Regions from separate parts of the Mesorhizobium sp. WSM4841 genome, predicted to be linked through region 4. Evidence: riboswitches for the same ligand, from Rfam matches in the RefSeq annotation. Region 4 holds a riboswitch; each other region holds the start of a gene.

Region 1 (5,476 bases), on a different contig from region 4:
CGCGACCAGTTCGGCGACCACCACGATGCGCATGAGCATTGTTCCAGCGTCAGCCTGTCCCGCCTTGCGATCACGACCAGCACGCCGACCGGCTCTGGCCGGACTGGTTCGGCCGTGCGCTCGACAGCGGCGGCAGCGGCGCGTCGAAGCTGGTCGATGCAGTTCCGGTCAAGTCCGATCCTGCTGGTGACGACGGCGAGTGCCGACAGGATGCATGCGCCGCGGCGGGCTCATTTTTCGCCGTCCAGATAGGCGTTGCTGTAATAGGCCGCGAAATCGGGTCGTTCGCCGACCGGGTTCCCATCGCCGTCGCGCAGGGCTCCGGCCTTGAACAGGTAGTCGCCGATAGCCTCCATCTTTGCGGGATCGATCGTGCCGATCGCGCCGGCGGGGCTTTGCAGATAGTGGCCGTCGACCAGCGCCTTCAGCGATGCCTCGATCAATGGACGGTCAGTCAGCATGTCGCTGTTTGCTGCTATCAGGATCTCAGCCGCTTCTTGCGGATGTTCGACGGCGAAGGCATAGCCGCGCCTGGTCGCGGCGATGAACGCGGTTGCCGTGTCCTTGTTCTTCTCGAGGTAGGCTCGGCTCGAGCCAATGAAATTGGTGTGTTGGTCGGGCACGCCGAAATCCGCGTAACGGAAGGCGCGCTGAGGCTTGTCGTCAAGCTCCGCCTTGATCCCCTCCCAAGTGTAGACCTCGAGCGTAAAATCGACTGCGCCATTGGCCAAGGCCTCATAGGCGGAGGTGCCCAGCGTCACTGTTTCGAATTTGCCCTCGCCGCCATCATGGCGGATGATGGTGCCGATCAGCGCATTCTCCCAGGCGCTGCCGAAACCGCCATAGGTCAGGCCGTCCAGATCCCTGGGGGACTGTATATCGGCGCGGTCGGCGTTGAACACCAGCCTGCCGGCTTCTGTCTGCATGATGGCGTAGGTGGCGACGAGGTCGGCGCCGGCCGTGCGTTGGGTGAACAATCCTATGGATCCCAGTATACCGAAATCGGCCACGCGGTTGGCGATCAGCGTACCGGCCGCAGTGTCGGTGTAGGGCAGGATCCGCATGTCGAGCCCGGCCTCGGCGTAGAAGCCTTTCGCTTGGGCGACATAGAGCCCGACATGATTTGTGTTCGGCGTCCAGTCTAGCGCGACGGTGACAGTCTGCTGGGCGGAGACGGACGTGACGGGTGCGAACCCGGCGATCAATGCGGCAGCGATGAAGAGGCGTCTGGAAAGCATGGTCATGTCCTTTGGGCGGGCTGTGGATCGAGCAGGGTATCGAGGATGTCGGCTTCGATGGCGCTGGCTTCCGACGAGGCAAGATCCTTGCGCGGGCGCGAAAGAGGTATGATGATTTCGCGCAGCACGCGGGCGGGGCGGGCGCTCAGCACATAGATGCGGTCGGACAGGAAGACCGCCTCGCGGACGTCGTGGGTGATCAGCAGGACCGTCCAGCGGTGTCGGTCCCACATCGTCTGAAGCCAGCGCTGCATGCCGGTGCGCGTGAGGGCGTCGAGTGCGCCGAACGGCTCGTCGAGCAACAGCATGGCGCGGTCCTGCACGACGGTGCGCAACAGCGCGGCGCGCTGGCGCATTCCGCCCGAGAGCTGCGCCGGATACTTATGCTCGAAGCCCGCAAGGCCGAATTCGCCGAAGAACGGCGCCACCCTGTCGCGCGCCGCCTTGCGGGACATGCCCTGCACTTCCAGGCCGAGCGCGGTGTTGTCGATAACCGTGCGCCAGGGCATCAGGGCGTCGTGCTGCGGCATGAAGGCAAACGGTCGGCGCGTGTCGGCCAGTGGCCGCCCGTCGAAGTCGACATCGCCGCCGTGGCCTCCGAGACCGCCCGTCAGCAAGCTGAAGATCGTGGACTTGCCGGCTCCGGAGGGGCCGAGGATTGAAACGAATTCGCCCGGCTCGATGTGCAGGGTGATGTCGGCAAGCACGTCGATGTCGCCAAAACGCTTCCTGACTTGGCGCAGCTCCAGCCGCCTGCTCATGATTTTCGTGCGCCATCGAGCCGCTCCCATGGCATGACGACGCGCTGGATCAGTACCGTAGCAGCAAACAGGGCTAGCGTGAGCAAGGCGCTGACCAGCACGGCCGCCAGCACGAGATCGGGCCGGAAATTGTTCTTGGCGTTGAGCATGTAGATGCCGAGCCCTTTGGCCGCACCGGCATATTCTGCGAAGATGGCGCCCACCACGGCATAGGTGATCGAGATGCGCAGTCCGGCGAAGAAATAGGGCAGCGAGGAGGGCAAGCGGGCCAGCAGGAAAATGCGCATGCGGGAAGCGCCCATCGAACTCAGAAGCGCCGAGATGTCCCGATCCGTCGAGTCATAACCCTGCACAAGCGCGACCAGCATGGGAAAGAAAGTCACGAGGGCGATCAGCGTGATCTTCGGCGTCAGCCCGAAGCCGAACCAGAGAACGACCAGCGGGGCGATCGCCACCAGCGGCAGGGTCTGGCTGATGATGAACACCGGGAACAGGGCACGGCGCAGCGGGTTGAAGAAGTCGATCAGCACCGAAAGGATGAAGGCAACGGCCAGCGAGCAGGCGAAGCCCGCCAATGTGGCGCTGATCGTCGGCACGGTGTTGTCGAGCAGCGCCTGGCGCTGCCGGATGGCCTGGGCGAGAACGCGTGACGGCGCGGGCAGCGTGGTGGGCGAGATGCCCGAGATGCGCGCATAGAGGTCCCAAGCCAAAACCAGCGTGCCAACCGATAGCAAGGCCGGTCCGACCTTGGCGAACAAGGCTGCGATTCGCGGCGCGGCGGAGAAAGGTTGAGACATGCGAGACTTGTCTGGTGCGAAAAGATCAGCGCAGGGTCGGGCTGTTGGCCGAAACCGTAAGCTCGATCGTGAGATGGCCCTGGAGCGGGCCGACCGGCAGCGTCGAAATATCGTCTGTGCCTATGCGCAACCGATCGCGACAAGGGTCGAGCGCATCGAGCGCGGAGATGACGACACCGACGAAATCGCCGGTTGTCGGAGAAAGAGAAATCTGTGCGCCAGAAAACATCGCCCGCCTCGCTCCGCTGGTATTATCCAGATCAGCTCTAGGGTTTACGGGCTTGCAGCCCAGCTCTCAGCCCCGACGATACGGAGCACCCCTGTGGATGCCGGCAATTAAACAGATATGGGGTGGAGCTGCAAGCCTGCGTCCGACTCGTGAAACCTCAGGTCGAGGAGGCGCGGCGCAGGACAGGGAAGAGTGACAACCCGGCATCCTGTTCGAGATCGCTCTCGATATTCTGAGAAGCCACATGACTTTGAAGGTATCGGGAAAGACGTCGATCGAGCGGACAGTTTCCCGTTCGTCGCCATTGTCGATGCCAGGCGTTTGGTGAATTGTGGAAGCATGAAGATATAAATTGCATCCGTTGTAGGCAGCGGTTCCTCTTTCGCCAATTACGACCCGCGCTTTGTTGGAGAGCCAAATGCAGGAATTTATCCTTTTTGCGCTCGTAGGGTTTGTAGCTCAGGCTGTCGACGGGGCTCTCGGCATGGCCTACGGCGTGATTTGCTCGACAACCCTACTGGGGTTTGGCGTGTCTCCTGCACACGCTTCGGCTTCAGTTCACGCAGCGGAGCTGTTTACCACTGCGGCCTCAGGTTCGGCTCACCTCTATCACCGCAATATCGACTGGAAGCTTTTCTGGCGGCTGATGCCATTTGGTGTTCTCGGCGGCGTTCTCGGCGCTTATGTGCTCACCTCGTTTGAGGGAGCGATCATGAAGCCATATGTGACCACATATCTGGCGCTTGTCGGAGCTTGGCTCCTGTTCCGTTCATTCCGGCGGATCCCGAGTAAGCCGGTCCCTGCAGGCGCGGTACCTCCGCTTGGACTTGGTGGTGGATTTCTCGATGCCGCAGGGGGTGGTGGATGGGGACCCATCGTAACGACGGGCCTTCTCGGTTTTGGCGGGACGCCCCGCTACGTTATTGGTACGGTAAATGCGAGCGAGTTCCTCATCACGCTCTCGGTGTCTCTGACCTTCTTGTTTGCATTAGTAACGGGCCATTGGGCGGAGGCAGGAGAGCCAACGGAAAATCTACTCTCTGTCGCCGGCTTGATTCTTGGCGGCGTAGTCGCAGCGCCGATGGCCGGTTGGGTAGTGAAGTCAATCGCAGAAAAGACGCTTCTCAGGCTCGTTGGTATTCTCATCATACTGCTTGCAGGCTGGCAAACCGCGCAACTCTTCGAATTGGTGTAAACTGAAGACACATCGAACAGGTTGTCGGCGTCGCTTCCCTGGCGGCTGTGCGGGAGACAAAAAAACTCAATTGCCAAATGGAACGAAGAGACCCCTTTGTTGTTTGGCTTGCTTGGACAACCGGAGGCCGAGTCGATGAGAAGATTGGTTGCAACAACAGGGTTGGCGCTGGCGGTCGCGATGCCTGCAGCGGCTCAGGACACCGCGACCGCGAAAGCCGAATTCGTCAACATGGCCGGCGAGAAGAATGGCACGGCCACGCTGACCGAGACGGCGCAGGGCGTGCTGATAGCGTTGGAGGTAACAGGACTGCCTCCGGGCGAGTGGGTCGCGTTCCATGTTCATGAAACCGGAAAGTGCGACCATCAGACCGGCCATGACTCGGCCGGTGGGCACTTCAATCCGACGAATGCCGAACATGGATACCTCACTGGAAAAGGCCCGCACGCGGGCGATATGCCAAATCAGCGGGTCGGCGCCGACGGCGTTTTGCGTGCCCAGGCTTTCAACGGCATGGTCAAGCTGGATGGTGGAGAAACGGCGATACGAGGCAAGGCATTGATGATCCACGGCGGACAGGACGACTACAAAAGCCAGCCTGCCGGTGATGCCGGAAATCGTCAGGCCTGCGCCGTGATCGAGTGAAAACCCCAAGATGATTAGAGACCTGTCCGACATATGATCGGACCGGCTTTCAGCCTCAGCGGCCAGGTAGTGGTACGTCGTCGGAGCCTCTGGCACGAGGATAAGCCAGACGGTAAGTTCGTGCGCCTGCAGAGAAATTGACGACGCACCCATCGCGCCGAAGCTGGCCTTTCATTTTGCGACTGCCGGATGATTGCATGAACGATACTTCTCCTATGGGCCTGCCCTCCAAGGGTTTTGTCCAGTCAGCCATTTCCGCCCGCGGCCTGGTCAAGACGTTCGGCAAGCTGCGCGCCGTCGATGGTGTCGATCTCGATGTGCCGCGCGGCATGATTTTCGCCATCCTGGGTCCGAACGGTGCCGGCAAGACAACGCTGATGCGCATGCTCGCGACGCTGTCGCGCCCCGACGCCGGCTCTGCGACCGTGATGGGGCACGATCTCGTGCAGGCCCCGCATGCGGTCCGTGCGGCAATCGCGATGACCGGGCAGTTCGCTTCGCTCGACGAGGACTTGACGGGCCGGGAGAACCTCGTCCTGCTCGCCCGACTCTGGGGTTTTCGCGGTCGCGCCGCGAAAACCCGTTCGGACGACCTGCTCGCGGCTTTCGGC
Region 2 (5,476 bases), on a different contig from region 4:
CGACGCGCTTGAGCGCCGCGGCGATTGCAGCGTGGTCGGTATCGGTCAGCCTGAGCGACGGCGAGCGGCCAAGGCCGACATTTCGTTCGACCGAAAGATGGGCAAAGAGATTGTTTTCCTGGAACACCATCGACACTGGCCGCGCCGACGGCGGTTTGGCGCCGACATCGGCTCCGCCGATCAGCACGCGGCCCGATCGCGGCGTCTCAAAGCCGGCCACCAGATTGAGCAGCGTCGATTTTCCCGAGCCGCTCGGCCCCATTATGGCGGTGATCTTCGAGGCGGCGAATTCGACATCGAATAAAAATGGCGCTTCGCGATAGCTGAACGAGACCTTTTCCAGCCGCACAGCCGTACCGCTTTCCGCGCTGTTGAGCATCATGATTTTTCTCCCCGCCCCAGCCAGTCAGCGGCCAGGACAAGCGCAAGACAAACCAGGCCGAGCAGCAACGCCAGGCCTGCCGCGTCCATCGTGCGGTAGCTGCCCATGCGCGCCAGCAAGAGGTAAGGCAGTGTCTGCAGGGAGTCGCTGCCGAACAGGGCAATGACGCCGAGATCGCCGAGCGACAAAGCCATGGCGAACGCGAAACCGGTGGCGAGCGGCCGCCGCAGCGACGGCCAGTCGACCAGCCGGAACCGGTTCCAGCCCGAAATGCCAAGCAGCAGACAGAGCCGTTCGTGGCGTTCGCTCGCCGCATCATAGCCGGGGCGAATGGCGCGGATGGCAAACGGCATCGCCATCACCGCATTGACGGCGACGACCATGACAGGGGCGATGGCAAAGACGTCGCTGACGGTCCGCAGGAGCAGGAACCAGCCGGCGCCGATGACGATGGGCGGCACGACGAGGACGAAGCCGGCGCCGGTATCGGTGGCGTATTCGAGCAGCGTCCTGGCGCCGACGCGACGCCTTAAGGCCAGCGCCCGTCGTGCCATAACGAGCGACAGCGACAGCGCCACTGAAAGCAGCGCCGCCAGCAGGGCGAGCACGGCGCTGGTCAGCGTCGCCTGCCGCACCGCGCTCTCGCCCGCCAGCCGACCGAGATCGGCGCCAAGGCCTGACGTCACCATGGCAGCCATCGGCCCGGCGACGAACAGCAATGCGAGAGCGATCAATGCTGTATTCAGCACGGTCTCGGCCGGGCCGGCCGAAAGATAGCGGCGCGGTGCCACCGGCAGGTTGGCGTCGCCGACGATGTTGGCGCCAAGCCGCATCAATGCCAGCACCACGACGAAGGTCAGCGCGATCTGCAGCAGTGTCAGCGTCACCGCGCGGGCAGGATCGAAATCGAAACGCAGTGCCTGGTAGATGGCGACCTCCAATGTCGTCGCACGCGGCCCGCCGCCCAGCGTGAGCACGATGGTAAAGGATGTGATGCAGAGCATGAAGACAAGCCCGGCGACGCCCGGCAGCGCCGCACGCAGCGTCGGCCATTCAATCAGCCGGAAGGCGGGTCTGGCGCCCATGCCGAGCTGGCTCGCCAACCGCCACTGGTCGGCCGGCACTGTCGTCAGCGCTTCAAGGAACAGCCGCGTGGCCAGCGGCAGATTGAAGAAGACATGGGCGATGAGGATGCCGGACAGGCCGTATATGCCCGGCCAGCCCTGACCGGCAATCGCGGTGAGCACGCCGGCGAAATAGCCGGCACGGCCATAGAGAGCCAGAATGCCGAGTGCGGCGACGATGGCCGGCAGCGCAAGCGGCACGGCGAAGAGCTGCAGGATCAGGCCGCGACCAAAGAAGCGCGGGTGCCGCGACAGCGCCCGCGCAACGAACAGCGCCGGCACGACGGAAAGCAGTGTCGACAGCAAAGCCTGCCACAGCGTGAAACGGGCGACGCGGAAGAGGTAGGAATCGAAGGCCGACATGGCGCCGGACGGGTCGCGGGCGCCTTCGACGATGAGCCCGGCGAACGCTCCGCCGATCAGCAGCGCAACAGCGGCAAGCGCGATGGTGCCGGCGGTGACGCGGGGATCGGCAGGATATCCGGTATGCATGCCGCCCTGCCTAATTCAACGATCGTCGAAGCAGAAAATATGGCTGAGGTCGAGTTCCCGGGCGCCGTAGAGTAATCATCTTTCAATCACAAGCTACTTGCTCATCACCGACAGCCATTCGTCGACCCAGGCCTTGCGATTGGCGGCGACCTCTTCCGGGCTGAAAAGCAAAGTCTTGGTCGGCTTGACGAGCTTGTCGAAAGCCGGATTGAGCGGCTTCTCGGTCTTGCCGGCCGGGAACATCCAGTTGGTCTCGGGAATGACATCCTGGAATTTCGGTCCGGTCATGAAAGTCAGGAACTGTTTCGCCAATGGGTTCTTCGCGCCTGACGTGGTGATGCCGGCAACCTCGATCTGCAGATACGCGCCCTCCTCGAAGGACGCCGCCTGATAGCGTTCGGTGTTTTCGGCGACCATGTGATAGGCCGGCGACGTGGTATAGGACAGCACCATCGGCGCCTCGCCCTTGGTGAACAGGCCATAGGCCTCGCTCCAGCCCGGCGTCACGGTGAGCACCTTTGCCCTAAGCTTGGCCCAGGCTTCCGGCGCCTTGTCGCCATAAACCGACCTCACCCACAACAACAAGCCGAGACCGGGCGTCGAGGTGCGCGGATCCTGGATGACGATCTTCTCATCGGCATTGCCCTCGACCAATTCCTTCAGGCTCTTCGGCGGCGTCTTCAGCTTTTCGGTGTCGTAGACGACGGCGAAATAGCCATAGTCGAACGGCACGAAAACATCGTCGCTCCAGCCGCCCGGCACATTGACATCGATGACGGCACCATGCGGCGAAAACAGGCCGGTGGCCTTGGCTTCCGCAGTCAGATTGGTGTCGAGGCCGAGCACGATGTCGGCCTTGGTCGCGGCCCCTTCCAGCTTGACGCGGTTGAGCAGGGCGACGCCGTCGGCGACCGCGACGAATTCGAGAGTACAGCCGCATTCGGCCTCGAAGGCCTTCTTCACCGCGGGGCCTGGACCCCAGTCGGCGGTGAAGCTCTCATAGGTATAGACGGTGAGTTTTTCCTGCGCGGATGCCGGCCCGATGCCGGCGGGAACAGTCGCCGCAAGCAGCACTGCCGAAACTAGAGTGTATAAAAACGTGCGCATCGGCGCCTCCTTCGTTCGCGTTGAAAGGAATTGAGGCGTCGGGCTGTCCGAAACGTCTAATCCCTCCGCCGGTACAAACCGGATCAGGTTCAGCGGGTTGGCATGGTCGCCTCTCAGCTGGTTCGCGAAGATCGCGTCCAGCACCCCGTTAGAGCGTTTCGACACATAGGCCCGGCCTGGTTGCGGCGCAAGCGGAAGTTTGCCGGGCATCTGGAACGCGGCCTTCCGTTTGGCAAGCAGGGCTGGTAAGGGCCACGCATATGAGCAAATTCACCATCCTGCTTGGCGGCGATCTAATCCGCACGCCGCTGCTCGACCGCCAGGTCGAAGGCTCCCGTGTCATCGCCGCCGACGCCGGCATGAGCCATGCCCGGACGCTGAACCTGACGCCGGAACTCTGGGTCGGCGACTTCGATTCGGTGCCGGCGGACTTGCCGGACGAGCTGGCCGCCGTGGCCCGCCAGGTGTTTCCGGCAGAAAAGGACAAGACCGACGGCGAACTGGCTATCGCCGCCGCGCTCGAACGCGGCGCGACCAGTCTCGTGCTCGCCGGCGCGTTCGGCGGCAAGCGCACCGACCACGCCTTCCTGCACCTGGCGCTCAGTGTCCGACTGGCCGAGGCAGGGACGGAGGTGCTTTTGACCAGCGGCGCACAGGAAGGCACTCCCTTGCTTCGCGGAAAGGCCGGCTTCGACTACGCCGATGGCACGCTGTTTTCGATTCTCGGCTTTTCCGACCTTACCGGCCTGACCGTGACCGGCGCCAAATGGCCGCTGAACCATATCGAGATGGCGTTCGGTTCGTCGCTGACCATTTCCAACGAGGTCAAGGGCCGGCTGGAAATTGCGCTGAGCAGTGGCCGCGCGCTGTTGCTCGCCCACCCATTCCCCTTACCTGGAAGCTGACATGGCGCCGCCACTTCTCAATCTCGACGGCATAAAACTGACCTTCGGTGGCACGCCGCTGCTCGACGGGGCGGAACTGACGGCGTCGGCGGGCGACAAGATCGCTTTGGTCGGCCGCAACGGCTCGGGCAAATCGACGTTGCTCAAGATCGCTGCGGGATTGATAGAGCCGCAGGACGGCGAGGTGTTCCGCCAGCCCTCGGCGACAGTGCGCTACCTGCCGCAAATGCCCGACTTGGATGGTTTCGCCAGCGTCCGCGCCTATGTCGAGGCGGGGCTCGGACCCGCCGACGATCCCTACCGCGCCACCTATCTGATGGAGCATCTCGGCCTGTCCGGCGACGAGCGGCCGAACGATCTCTCCGGCGGCGAGGCGCGCCGTGCCGCCCTTGCCCGCGTCATGGCGCCGGAGCCCGACATTCTCCTCCTCGATGAGCCGACCAACCATCTCGACCTGTCGGTCATCGAATGGCTGGAGGAGGAGCTGGCCCGCACCTCTTCGGCGCTGATCGTCATCTCGCATGACCGCCGCTTCCTCGAGCGCGTGTCGCGCGCCACCGTCTGGCTCGATCGCGGCCAGACCCGCAGGCTGGACAAGGGCTTTGGCCATTTCGAGGAATGGCGCGACACCGTTCTGGAAGAAGAAGAACGCGAGCAGCACAAGCTTGGCCGCCAGATCGTGCGCGAGGAGCACTGGCTGCGCTACGGCGTGACTGCAAGGCGCAAGCGCAACATGCGCCGGCTCGGCGAACTGCAGACCATGCGCCAGCGCTTTCGTGGCCATCGCGGCGCCGAGGGTGCGGCGACCATGGTGGCCAGCGACGCCGCCGAATCCGGCAAGCTGGTGATCGAGGCCAAGACCATCGAGAAGAGCTTTGGCGACCTCACTGTGGTCAAGGGCTTCTCGACCCGCATCCAGCGCGGCGACCGCGTCGGCCTGGTCGGCCCGAACGGTGCCGGCAAGACGACACTGCTGAAGATGCTGACCGGCGAATTGAAGCCGGACTCAGGCACGGTGCGGCTCGGCACCAATCTGGAGATCGCCACGCTCGACCAGAAACGCGACGCGGTCGATCCGCAAGAGACACTGGCGCAATACCTCACCGACGGGCGCGGCGAGAACCTCGTCATCAATGGCGAGCAGCGCCACGTCGTCTCCTACATGAAGGATTTCCTGTTCAAACCGGAACAGGCGCGCACGCCGGTGCGCGAGCTTTCGGGCGGCGAGCGGGCGCGGCTGCTGCTCGCCCGCGTGTTGGCGCGGCCGGCGAACCTGCTGGTGCTCGATGAGCCGACCAACGACCTCGACATGGAGACGCTGGAATTGCTGCAGGAACTGGTCGCCGGTTTTGCCGGTACGGTGATCCTGGTCAGCCACGACCGCGATTTCCTCGACCGCACCGTGACCAGCCTGATCGCGCCGGACGGCGGCGGCCGCTGGATCGAATATGCCGGCGGCTATTCCG
Region 3 (5,476 bases), on a different contig from region 4:
CTGGTGGCCGACGAAGTGGTCACCGGCTTTGGCCGGCTGGGCACGATGTTCGGCTCCGACCATTACGGCATCAAGCCCGACCTGATCACCATCGCCAAGGGCCTGACCTCAGCCTATGCGCCGCTGTCGGGCGTCATCGTCTCGGACAAGGTCTGGCAGGTGCTGGTGCAGGGTTCCGACAAGCTCGGCAGCATCGGCCACGGCTGGACCTATTCGGCGCATCCGATCTGCGTTGCCGCCGGCGTCGCCAACCTGGAACTGATCGACGAGATGGACCTGGTGACCAATGCCGGCGAAACCGGCGCCTATTTCCGCGCCGAGCTGGCGAAAGCCGTCGGCGGCCACAAGAATGTCGGCGAGGTGCGCGGTGACGGCATGCTGGCGGCGGTCGAGTTCGTCGCCGACAGAGATGATCGCGTGTTCTTCGACGCCTCGCAAAAGATCGGGCCGCAGGTCGCGACAGCCCTTGGCGAGCGTGGTGTCATCGGCCGCGCCATGCCGCAGGGCGACATTCTCGGCTTTGCGCCGCCGCTGTGCCTCACCCGCGAAGAGGCTGACATCGTCGTCTCCAAGACGGCGGATGCGGTGAAGAGCGTGTTTGCGAACCTCTGAAGAACCGACATGAATGCCATGACCAAACCCCTCCCCGTCACCATGGCCGCCGTGCTACTGACCGGTCACGGCGGACCGGAAAAGCTTGTCTATCGCACCGACGTGAAAGTGCCCTCGCCCGCCCCGGGCGAGGTGCTGGTCAAGGTCACCGCTTGCGGCATGAACAACACCGATGTCTGGGTGCGACAGGGCGCCTACGGCACGGAGGAAGATGCCGCCGCCGTGTCGACCTGGCGGCGTCAGGGCAACACGCTGACTTTCCCGCGCATCCAGGGCACCGACACCGTCGGCAACATCGTTGCTGTCGGCGACGGTGTTTCTTCGGCCCGCATCGGCGAACGGGTGATGGTCGATTTCTCGATCTACAACCGCAACGACGATTCACTCGCCGACATCGACTATATGGGCCACGGCCGTGACGGCGGCTATGCCGAGTACCAGGCCGTGCCGGCCGAGAATGCCCATGTCGTCGCCACTGACCTGACTGATATCGAACTCGCCACGTTTTGCTGCGCCTATCTCACTGGCGAACAAATGCTGGAACGCGCCGCATTGAAGGCCGGCGAGCGCGTGCTGGTCACCGGCGCCTCCGGCGGCGTCGGCTCCGGCATCGTGCAATTGGCGCGGGCGCGCGGCGCCATCCCCTATGCCGTCGTCGGCAAGGGTAAGGAACAGGCGGTGCTCGACATCGGCGCCGAGGCGGTGATCACCCGTGGCGTTGCCGATCTGCCTGCTGCCGTGAACGACGCGACCGACGGCCAGCCGATCGACGTGGTCGCCGACCTGGTCGGCGGTGCGATCTTCAATGACCTCTTGCGCATCCTTCGGCCCGAAGGCCGCTACACCACCGCGGGCGCGATTGCCGGCCCGGTCGTGCAGCTCGATCTGCGCACCATGTATCTCAAGCAATTGCAGCTGCATGGTTCGAGCCAGGGCACGCGGCACGATTTCAGCCGTATCGTCCGCTACATCGAGGAGAAGAAAATCCGGCCGCTGGTCGGCGGCGTCTACAGGCTCTCCGATTTCCACCGCGCCCAAGCGGATTTCATCGCCAAGGACTTTGTCGGCAAGCTGGTAGTCGTTCCGGATGCCGTTTCCGATTTCGCTGCAACCCGTTGACAGCCAAGACTAACAAGGGCTCGGGCTGTTCGCCGACACGGTAAAGTCGAGCGCGACATGGCCTTGCGGCGCGCCAAAGCGAAGGAAGGCTTCCGATAGCGTCGCGAACACCGGTCCGGTGTCGCCTCTCAGCTTGGTGCAGAAATTCTTCGACCTGTCGAAGACGCCCGAAGTCTTGAGAAAGTCGATGCAGCCGTAGATCTCGTCCATGTGATGGCCCTCGCCGAGCGGATAGAGCGAGAACTGCGCGGCGACCTCTTGGCCGAGCTTTTTCGCACCGTCGACATGCGACCGCGCCGCGCCGATGCGCTGGGCCAGGGAGAGCTCGTGACTGCTGCCGGAAATCGGTGTGCAGATCGGATCGTCGGGCTCGCCGGGGCAGCCGCGCGACACCGTCGCCGACAACACGCAGTGGGCGCCACTTGCCGCCGCCGAGGCGAACAGATCGCGCATGGCCGGGAAAAGCTGTTCCGGCGGGCCGACGATCAGCGTCGAGATGTCGTCGGTCTCGATGCGGAAATTCGGCCGATAGGAATCCATCGCCGAAATAGCTTTGAGGATGACGCCGACGAAATCGTCGCACATCGGATACAGGGAAATCTGTGCACCTGAAAACACGGTCGCCTCGCTCCGCTGGCATTACCCAGATCAGCTTGAGGGACCGAGGGCTTGGCACCTTCCATCTCAGCCCCGGCAATACGGAGCGCCCCTGTCGATATGGGCGACGTAGCACCGGCGCAAACGATGTTCAAGTATGGTCATCGCGAGCGCGGGTAGTGGGTCAGTTTGAAATTAGGGGCTGAACTCGGCTGTCCAACGGCTTCTCAAAGAAGGTCGAGGCTAACGCCAACGCCGTCGCGCTTCATTTCATGTACTACAATTTCGTGCGCATCCATGCCACGTTGCGCATGACCCCGGCGATGGCTGCTGGTGTGACTGGCAAGCTTTGGGAGATTGCTGACATCGTTGCGTTGATCGAAGCCAAGGAAGCCGAAAAGCCAATGATTCGTGGTCCTTACAAAAAGCATGCCAACTTAGTTTCGAGGCGCGGCGTGTCAAGCATAGCTCTATCAATGCTCTTGGTTGCATTTGGACTACAGGCATTGGGATACACCGGCACGTGCACTCAGGGTGCCAACGGTCCTTTCACCACAGGAGCTGTGCTAAGCTCGCCGTTCCTTCTCGTGTGCGTTGTTCTCGTCAGCGTTAACTTCGTACGAATACTGAGAGGAGGTTCCAGACAAATATCTGTTCTCAGTCGCGTCGCAGGCTACGCGGTGGTGTTCTCGGCAGTGTGGTTGATCTACTTTAATCGCGAAGTTCTTCACTTCACTTTGGTCCTAGGCATCGGACCTTGTGGTGATTTTAGTTTAAAATATCCTGGCACTTATGACGGTGAAGACCTGCTGGTCGGCTTCGCATTCGGATTCCTACCAGCGCTTGTCGCAGCAATGGCGCTGATAGGCATATTAAGCGACCATTGGCGTCAGCGAATTTCAAACTGACCCACTACCCGAGCGCGCGATCGATTGCCCGGTGACGGCATTTATGCTACTGATTTGGCCATGGTGCTGATTTGCGCCAACGACCCGCCGCCGAGGCGGGTTTTTTGTTCAGGGTTCGCAAGCCCGACCTTACCCATTCAGCCTCTGCCTTCGGATGACCTGATCAGCTCGGTAATCCGACCTGCCTGACCGCGGCTTCAAGCGATCTTTCGAACGCGTCGATCATCTCATCGACCTGTGGCTCGGTGATGATCAGCGGCGGGCAGAAAGCCAGCGCGTCGCCCATGTTGCGCGAGATCACGCCGTTCTGCTGCATGAAACCGTTGACGAGCCCGCCCAGCGCGCCGGCCGTCTCCCACGGCGTCTTGTTCGCCTTGTCGCCGACCAGTTCGACCGCCGCGATCAGGCCGACGCCGCGCACCTCGCCGACAAGCGCGTGCGATTCGAGCTTGCGCAGCCGCTTCTGCATATGCGCGCCGACCGTGCGCGCGTTGCCGACAAGGTCGCGCTCCTCGATCAGCTTCAGGTTCTCGAACGCGACTGCCGCCGCAACGGGATGGCCGCCGCCGGTGAAGCCGTGGCCGAAGGTGCCGATGCGATTGCTTTCGTCGGCAATCGGCTCGAAAACCTTTTCGTTGATCAGCAAGGCCGAGATTGGCAGGTAGGACGAAGAAATCTGCTTCGACAGAACCATGATGTCAGGCCTGATGCCGAAGGTCTGCGAACCGAACATCTCGCCGGTTCGACCAAAGCCGCAGATGACCTCGTCGGCGACGAGCAGGATGTCGTATTTCGACAGCACCGCCTGGATCTTCTCCCAATAGCCGGCCGGCGGCACGATGACGCCGCCGGCGCCCATGATCGGTTCGCCGAAGAAGGCGGCGATGGTTTCCGGTCCTTCGGCCAGGATCAGCTTTTCCAAATCGTCGGCAAGCCGGCTCGAAAACTCTGCTTCGCTCTCGCCTGACAGCGCCTCGCGCCAGTGGTGCGGCGTCGAGGTGTGCAGCACATTGGCGATCGGCAGGTCGAAGGAATTGTGGTTGTTGGGCAGCCCGGTCAGGCTTGCAGAGGCAATGGTGACGCCGTGATAGCCGCGAATGCGGCTGATGATCTTCTTGCGTGCCGGCTGGCCGAGCGCATTCGACCGGTACCAGATCATCTTCATGGCCGTGTCGTTGGCCTCGGAGCCGGAATTGGTGAAATACGCCTTGCTCATCGGCACTGGCGCCATCTGCACCAGCTTCTCGGCGAGATCGATCAGCGGCGAATGCGATTTGGAGCCGAAGTCGTGATAGTAAGGCAGCTTGGACATCTGGCGCACCGCCGCATCGACCAGCCGCTTCTCCGAAAAGCCGACCGCGACGCTCCAAAGCCCGGCCATCGCCTCGATATAACGGTTGCCGGCGAGATCCTCGACATAGATGCCGTCGCCCTTCTCGATGACGAGTGGCCCTGCTTCCTCATGCTTGCGGGCATTGGTGTAGCCGTGCATGTGGTAGCTGATGTCGCGGGCTTCGGGAGAATTCGGTCGAGCGTCCATGATGGCTCCTGTCCTGCATGCCGGGACGTGCGTCCTGCCGCCGTTCGGCGCGCATCGGCCTCTCGATTAATGCTGCCTGGTGCATCCGTTTCTTGTAAGGGTGTCAAGCCCCTTTCGGAAGGGCTGGCGGATGGACGGAAGACATGCAGAATTTCAGCTTCGAGGCCCTGGAACGCGAGAACCTGCGCCAAGCCGGCGGTGCGCGTCGCCAAGACTTGATCCCCGAACGGGTCACCAGCAGGCACAACAACAAGGCTGAGGTGGCCTGATCGTGGACCATGTCGACTGCATCGTCGCCGGCGCCGGCGTCATTGGCCTCGCGATCGCGCGAGAGATGGCGCGGCGTGGCATGGATACCCTGATCCTCGAGGCCGAGAACGCCATCGGCACCGGGACCAGTTCGCGCAATTCCGAGGTCATCCATGCCGGCATCTACTATCCGGCCGGATCGCTGAAGGCCCGGCTCTGCGTGGCAGGTCGCGAAAGGCTCTACCGTTATTGCCAGGAGCGGGCGGTGCCGCATGCGCGCTGCGGCAAGCTCATCGTCGCCACGAATATCGAACAGGAGCCGGTGCTCGCTTCCATCCTGGCCAACGCCTCTGCTTGCGGTGCGGGCGATTTGACGCCCTTGACCGCTGCAGAGGCGCGCAGGCTGGAGCCCAAGCTGCGGTGCACGGCGGCCCTGTTGTCTCCCGCCACC
Region 4 (5,476 bases):
GGCAATCCTCTTTGCATAGAATTGGTTCTGACGCGGACCTGACATATTGTCTTCCTTCGTTGCCTTGCGCCCGATGTCACCCACAAATGAACGCCAGTCGAAATCTCCTGTCGCCTCTCGAGAGGCATCAAAAGTCGTGCCAACTGAGCAGAAGGAACCTCCGGGGGATTTTCTACTATTATTCAATAAGTTGAACGAATTCGCAGCAAAGCGCAGCCGTACTCCGGTGTCGCGGATCTGACAAACCCAACAGTCTGGCTGAAACAGAGAGATGTTGGTCCCTCAGCGCTTTGTCCGATGGGCACCCGGCCTCCTGCATTGGCCGGAGGGGACCACACGGTATTAACGTTCAAGATGAACGCCGCCGGCAAGCATCCCTGGACAGTCCCCGCTGATACTTTGACGCTAGTCCGCGCGCTGGTGCGCCTAATGCCCGACCTCCAGATCGCGCGGCTCCTCAATCGCGCCAGTAAGCCGACGGCGCGTTGAAGCGGCCGCGCAATCATCGATGTGAGCGTCATGACGGCGCTGCGCACGGTGTCGTCGAGTTGTGGCCACTGGACCAATCCTCGTAAAGCGAGCCAAGGTTCTTGATCTAAACGGCGGCGGCCGCCATATTAGCGTAGCGCCTCTCACACGTTCGAGAGTGATCGCGTTTTTGGATGCCGCCCGCTCGGGCTGTTTGGGCATCCTATTTCAACATCGGCGGCCGCTTGTTTCGAGTTATCGAGTGGCCGATCTCTGCATTTGGAGGCAAAATGACCGCAACGCCTTTCGCGCTGCCCGAGGCAGTGCTTACCGCAATCTCAAACGGAAAACCCGTAATTCAGGCATATCGGGAACATCTTGGCTATTCGACCGAGGACATTGCCGTGACCAGCGGTCTGACAGTCGAGGAGGTCGGGCTGATCGAATCTGGCTATCGTTTCGACAAGGGCTATCGCGATCGGATCGCTCGGGCGCTTGGCTTGGCTGAGAGTGTCTTCGATGAAATCTCGGCCATCCCGAACGCTGCCTGACGTCGGCCTCTGAAGATTACCCGCCGCCTGCCAGGTCGGATCAGAATCCTACGGGTATATCAATACCCTTACGGCGGCGGGGCCGGTGTCAGAATTCTTATTTCTACGGAATCGATTCGCTCTGCGGAAGATCGGCCTCATGGCGGGCGACACGGATGTAACCTTGGCCCGCACGAGAGGCCAGATCTGTGGATAGAGAGAACCGGCTAGCCGCGTTGACGGGTCGCTAGGAAGCCAACAAGACCTTGGGAACAGACCCAAAGGAGGCCAAGCGAAAATACGCAGAGGTTGGCTGCCGAATTTGAGCGCGAGCCGGTTCACACGCCGCTTAGAGAATGGAAACGATCCGGGACGTGGCGCGCCGGCGCCCATTATGAACGAGCATAAGTCGCGGACTATCACCGACCGAGAGGCGCATCACTTTGCCAAAGCCGTCCACGATGAATGGATCACAAAGTTCCGAGAGAATCCGAGCGAACAGCTGCACTGGCACACCGGCCGCTACGAGGGCATGTGGACAAAATATTCCCTACCCGATGGTGGTGCCGAACTACGCGGCGCAACGATCAGCGCTTGCGAAGTCGAGCGGCTTAGACGAAAGGTTTCGGCGAAACCGCCCGAGGCCATCAGGGAAGGTTCGTCACGATGAAAGCGATCCCTTGCCCGTTCTGCACAAGCTGCGAGGTTAGGCCATATGAGACGGACGAGGCGCGCGTTGCAGATCTCGACGTGCTGGTGCTAAGCCCCAAGCCGCCCTCAAGCGAAATGACGACAGATTGGGCCGTGTTCGACACCTGCATCGAGGCGGCCCAGGATAAGCCGCAGATGGCGCTCAAGCTCGTCGTCTTCGACGATGATGATTTTGCTTATGCCAAAGACGCCGCGGCGCGCTACCCACACTTACCCGTCTATCTGCAACCCGGCAATCACACGCCGCCGCGTCCCGGCGACGAAGACGCGTTCATCGACATGGTCGGAGTGATGAAGCGCATGGAATGGCTGGTCGAAAAGGTGACCCGCGACAGGTGGTGGCAGGCGCGTGTACTGCCGCAGCTTCATGTTCTGCTTTGGGGAAACAAACGGGGCGTCTAGCCGAAGGGGAAGGATTTGCCGACGACGAGCAAGACAGACATCTATAGCAATCTCACCCAACTGGGCGGCAGCAGCGTCGTTCCGGAAAGCCCCGAAAACACCGTGCTGGAAAAGGCACCGAATCCGCATGAGGGCTCGCCTTATTGGGGGCGCTTCACCGCTCCTCTGGGGCGTGACTTGCTCTCGATACTAGCATGCTTTTCCGCTGGGTTTGTTTGGTCGCCGATCACCGCTACGGGACGAATGCGCTTGACAAAATAGTGACGGGCCGTTCAATTCGATGCATTCACCAGGGGAGTCCCGGCAAGGGGCTGAGATACTGCTGGCTTTCGCGGCGCAGTGACCCGTTGAACCTGATCCAGTTCATACTGGCGTAGGGACGGTGCAAGCGCTTTGCGGGAGTTTACGCCCGAGGTCCTGTTTCGACAGGTCGACAGAAGCGTCTTTTCATCCTTCCGGCACAGAACTGGGTCTCCAATGCATGAGCAAAGGAGCCTCACGATGAATGCCCTCACCCCCGCCGTGTCGACGGGACCACTGCCCGCCTCGCGGAAAATCCACAAGCCCGGTGCCATCCACCCGCAGATCAGGGTGCCGATGCGCGAAATCTCCGTCCATCCGACAGCTGGGGAGCCGCCTGTCACCGTCTACGATCCATCAGGCCCCTATACCGACCCGACTGTCGAAACCAGCATCGAAAAAGGCCTTACCCGGCTTCGCCGTGAATGGATTGCGGCGCGCGGCGATGTCGAGGCCTATGACGGCCGCCATGTCCGGCCGGAAGACAACGGATTCGTGACTGGCGAGCGGCAGACGCCGGAATTTCCCATTCGCCACCGACCGCTCAGGGCCAAGGCAGGCGAGGCGGTGACACAGCTTGCCTATGCTCGCGCCGGCATCATCACGCCCGAAATGGAGTTCGTCGCCATCCGCGAGAACCTCGGCCGCGAGATCCTGCACGGCAAACTGCAGCGCGACGGCGAGGCCTTCGGCGCCGCAATTCCCGATTTCGTCACACCGGAATTCGTGCGCGAGGAGGTAGCGCGCGGACGCGCGATCATTCCTGCCAACATCAATCATCCCGAGAGCGAGCCGATGATCATCGGTCGCAATTTCCTGGTGAAGATCAATGCCAATATCGGCAATTCGGCGGTCACCTCCTCGATGGCCGAGGAGGTCGAAAAAATGGTCTGGGCGATCCGCTGGGGCGCCGATACGGTGATGGATCTGTCGACCGGCCGCAACATCCACAACATCCGCGACTGGATCGTTCGCAACGCACCGGTGCCGATCGGCACGGTACCGCTCTATCAGGCGCTCGAAAAGGTCGGTGGCATCGCCGAAGACCTGACCTGGGAGGTATACCGCGACACGCTGATCGAACAGGCCGAACAAGGCGTCGACTATTTCACCATCCACGCGGGCGTGCGGCTGCAGTACATCCCGCTGACGGTTGACCGGGTCACGGGTATCGTCTCGCGCGGCGGGTCGATCATGGCCAAATGGTGCCTCCACCATCACCGGGAGAGCTTCCTTTACGAGCATTTCGCGGAAATCTGCGACATCTGCCGAGCCTATGACGTGTCCTTTTCGCTCGGCGACGGGCTTCGTCCGGGCTCGATCGCTGATGCCAACGACGCGGCGCAATTCGCAGAGCTGGAGACGCTCGGCGAGCTGACGAAGATCGCCTGGGCAAAGGACTGCCAGGTGATGATCGAGGGGCCTGGCCACGTGCCGATGCACAAGATCAAGGAGAACATGGACAAGCAACTCGCCGTCTGCGGCGAGGCGCCATTCTATACGCTTGGACCGCTGACGACCGACATCGCGCCGGGCTACGACCACATCACCTCAGGCATCGGCGCCGCGATGATCGGCTGGTTCGGCACCGCCATGCTCTGCTACGTCACACCGAAGGAACATCTCGGCCTTCCCGATCGCAACGACGTCAAGATTGGCGTGATCACCTACAAGATCGCGGCGCATGCCGCCGACCTGGCGAAGGGGCATCCGGCGGCGAAAGTCAGGGATGACGCCCTTTCCCGCGCGCGCTTCGAGTTCCGCTGGGAGGACCAGTTCAACCTGTCGCTCGACCCCGAAACCGCGCGCTCCTTCCACGACCAGACCTTGCCCAAGGAGGCGCACAAGCTGGCGCATTTCTGCTCGATGTGCGGGCCGAAATTCTGCTCGATGCGCATCTCCCATGACATTCGTGCCGAAGCGCAGAAGGAGGGCATGGCGGCGATGGCGGCGAAATACCGCGAGGGCGGCGATCTCTACGTGCCGGCGGACGAGACCAGCGCACCGCTCTTGCCACAGGCGTGTGAGCCATCATGAGGGTCCTGGTCAAAGGGGCCGGCGTCGCCGGCCTCACCGCGGCCTTCGAACTCGCCATCCGCGGCGCGGCGGTGACGGTTGCCGAGACGAGGCTTAGCCTCGGCGGCAATGCGTCGTGGTTCGCCGGCGGCATGCTGGCGCCGTGGTGCGAGCGTGAAAGCGCCGAGCAGCCGGTGTCTGACCTCGGACGCAACGCCGCCGACTGGTGGGATGCGGTAACGCCAGGCCAGGTGACGCGGGCCGGAACACTGATCGTGGCCGCGCCGCGCGATGTGGGCGAACTCGAGCGGTTCGCCAGCCGCACCTCGGGTCATCGGCGTGTCGATGAAAATGCAATCGCGTTGCTGGAGCCCGACCTTGCCGGCCGCTTCCGCAGCGGATTGCTGTCCCCCGACGAAGCGCATCTCGACCCGCGCCGGGCGATAACGGCACTTCATGACAAGCTCGCGGCCATGGGCGTCGAATTCCGCTTCGAAGCAGACGCCCCGACTGTTTCCGGTTTCGATCGCCAGATCGACTGCACGGGAATGGCTGCGGTCGACGACAGGCTACGCGGCGTTCGTGGAGAGATGCTCATCCTGCACATGCCCGATGTCTCGCTGTCACGCCCGGTCCGGCTGCTTCATCCGCGCTTTCCGCTCTACGTGGTGCCGCGCACCGACCACCGTTTCATGATCGGCGCGACGATGATCGAGAGCCAGTCCACAGGACCGGTCACGGCGCGTTCGATGATGGAGCTTTTGGGCGCGGCCTATGCTCTCCATCCGGCATTCGGCGAAGCTGGCATCATTGAGACCGGCGCCGGTGTTCGTCCGGCCTTTCCAGACAACCTGCCGCGTGTCGAGGCCCATGGAAGCACCGTCGTAATCAACGGGCTTTATCGCCATGGCTTTCTTCTCGCGCCCGCCATGGCGCGCCAGGCGGCCGAACTGGTTTTCAATCAAGACGGAACCAAGGAGCTTGCTCATGAAACTGACCGTCAACGGCGAAGCGCTTGAGATTGATGCCCCAACGCTGGCGGCGCTGCT

What was found. A riboswitch is a leader RNA that binds a small molecule or an ion and turns the genes downstream of it on or off. The one in region 4 is predicted to bind thiamine pyrophosphate.
Region 1: another riboswitch for thiamine pyrophosphate. It lies ahead of AC0L14_RS10935 (YkoF family thiamine/hydroxymethylpyrimidine-binding protein); the one in region 4 lies ahead of thiC (phosphomethylpyrimidine synthase ThiC).
Region 2: another riboswitch for thiamine pyrophosphate. It lies ahead of thiB (thiamine ABC transporter substrate binding subunit); the one in region 4 lies ahead of thiC (phosphomethylpyrimidine synthase ThiC).
Region 3: another riboswitch for thiamine pyrophosphate. It lies ahead of AC0L14_RS12885 (YkoF family thiamine/hydroxymethylpyrimidine-binding protein); the one in region 4 lies ahead of thiC (phosphomethylpyrimidine synthase ThiC).

Annotation. Positions count from the first base shown of each region.
Region 1 is NZ_JBVVQC010000007.1:140,016-145,491, forward strand. It holds gene AC0L14_RS10920 (ABC transporter substrate-binding protein) at 231-1,244, opposite strand; gene AC0L14_RS10925 (ABC transporter ATP-binding protein) at 1,241-1,999, opposite strand; gene AC0L14_RS10930 (ABC transporter permease) at 1,996-2,796, opposite strand; partial or broken gene AC0L14_RS10935 (YkoF family thiamine/hydroxymethylpyrimidine-binding protein) at 2,882-3,025, opposite strand; TPP riboswitch at 3,016-3,128, opposite strand; gene AC0L14_RS10940 (sulfite exporter TauE/SafE family protein) at 3,444-4,220, shown strand; gene AC0L14_RS10945 (superoxide dismutase family protein) at 4,356-4,865, shown strand; gene AC0L14_RS10950 (ATP-binding cassette domain-containing protein) at 5,063-5,476, shown strand, end outside.
Region 2 is NZ_JBVVQC010000009.1:190,898-196,373, forward strand. It holds gene thiQ (thiamine ABC transporter ATP-binding protein) at 1-379, opposite strand, end outside; gene thiP (thiamine/thiamine pyrophosphate ABC transporter permease) at 379-1,998, opposite strand; gene thiB (thiamine ABC transporter substrate binding subunit) at 2,092-3,105, opposite strand; TPP riboswitch at 3,149-3,263, opposite strand; gene AC0L14_RS13935 (thiamine diphosphokinase) at 3,366-4,010, shown strand; gene AC0L14_RS13940 (ABC-F family ATP-binding cassette domain-containing protein) at 4,012-5,476, shown strand, end outside.
Region 3 is NZ_JBVVQC010000008.1:240,220-245,695, reverse strand. It holds gene AC0L14_RS12895 (aminotransferase) at 1-612, shown strand, start outside; gene AC0L14_RS12890 (alcohol dehydrogenase family protein) at 622-1,731, shown strand; gene AC0L14_RS12885 (YkoF family thiamine/hydroxymethylpyrimidine-binding protein) at 1,741-2,349, opposite strand; TPP riboswitch at 2,340-2,452, opposite strand; partial or broken gene AC0L14_RS12880 (IS1 family transposase) at 2,535-2,756, shown strand; gene AC0L14_RS12875 (aspartate aminotransferase family protein) at 3,400-4,776, opposite strand; gene AC0L14_RS12870 (hypothetical protein) at 4,920-5,045, shown strand; gene AC0L14_RS12865 (NAD(P)/FAD-dependent oxidoreductase) at 5,048-5,476, shown strand, end outside.
Region 4 is NZ_JBVVQC010000040.1:9,033-14,508, reverse strand. It holds gene AC0L14_RS30760 (transcriptional regulator) at 759-1,019, shown strand; gene AC0L14_RS30755 (hypothetical protein) at 1,393-1,668, shown strand; partial or broken gene AC0L14_RS30750 (7-carboxy-7-deazaguanine synthase QueE) at 1,737-2,111, shown strand; TPP riboswitch at 2,393-2,509, shown strand; gene thiC (phosphomethylpyrimidine synthase ThiC) at 2,613-4,448, shown strand; gene thiO (glycine oxidase ThiO) at 4,445-5,446, shown strand; gene thiS (sulfur carrier protein ThiS) at 5,415-5,476, shown strand, end outside.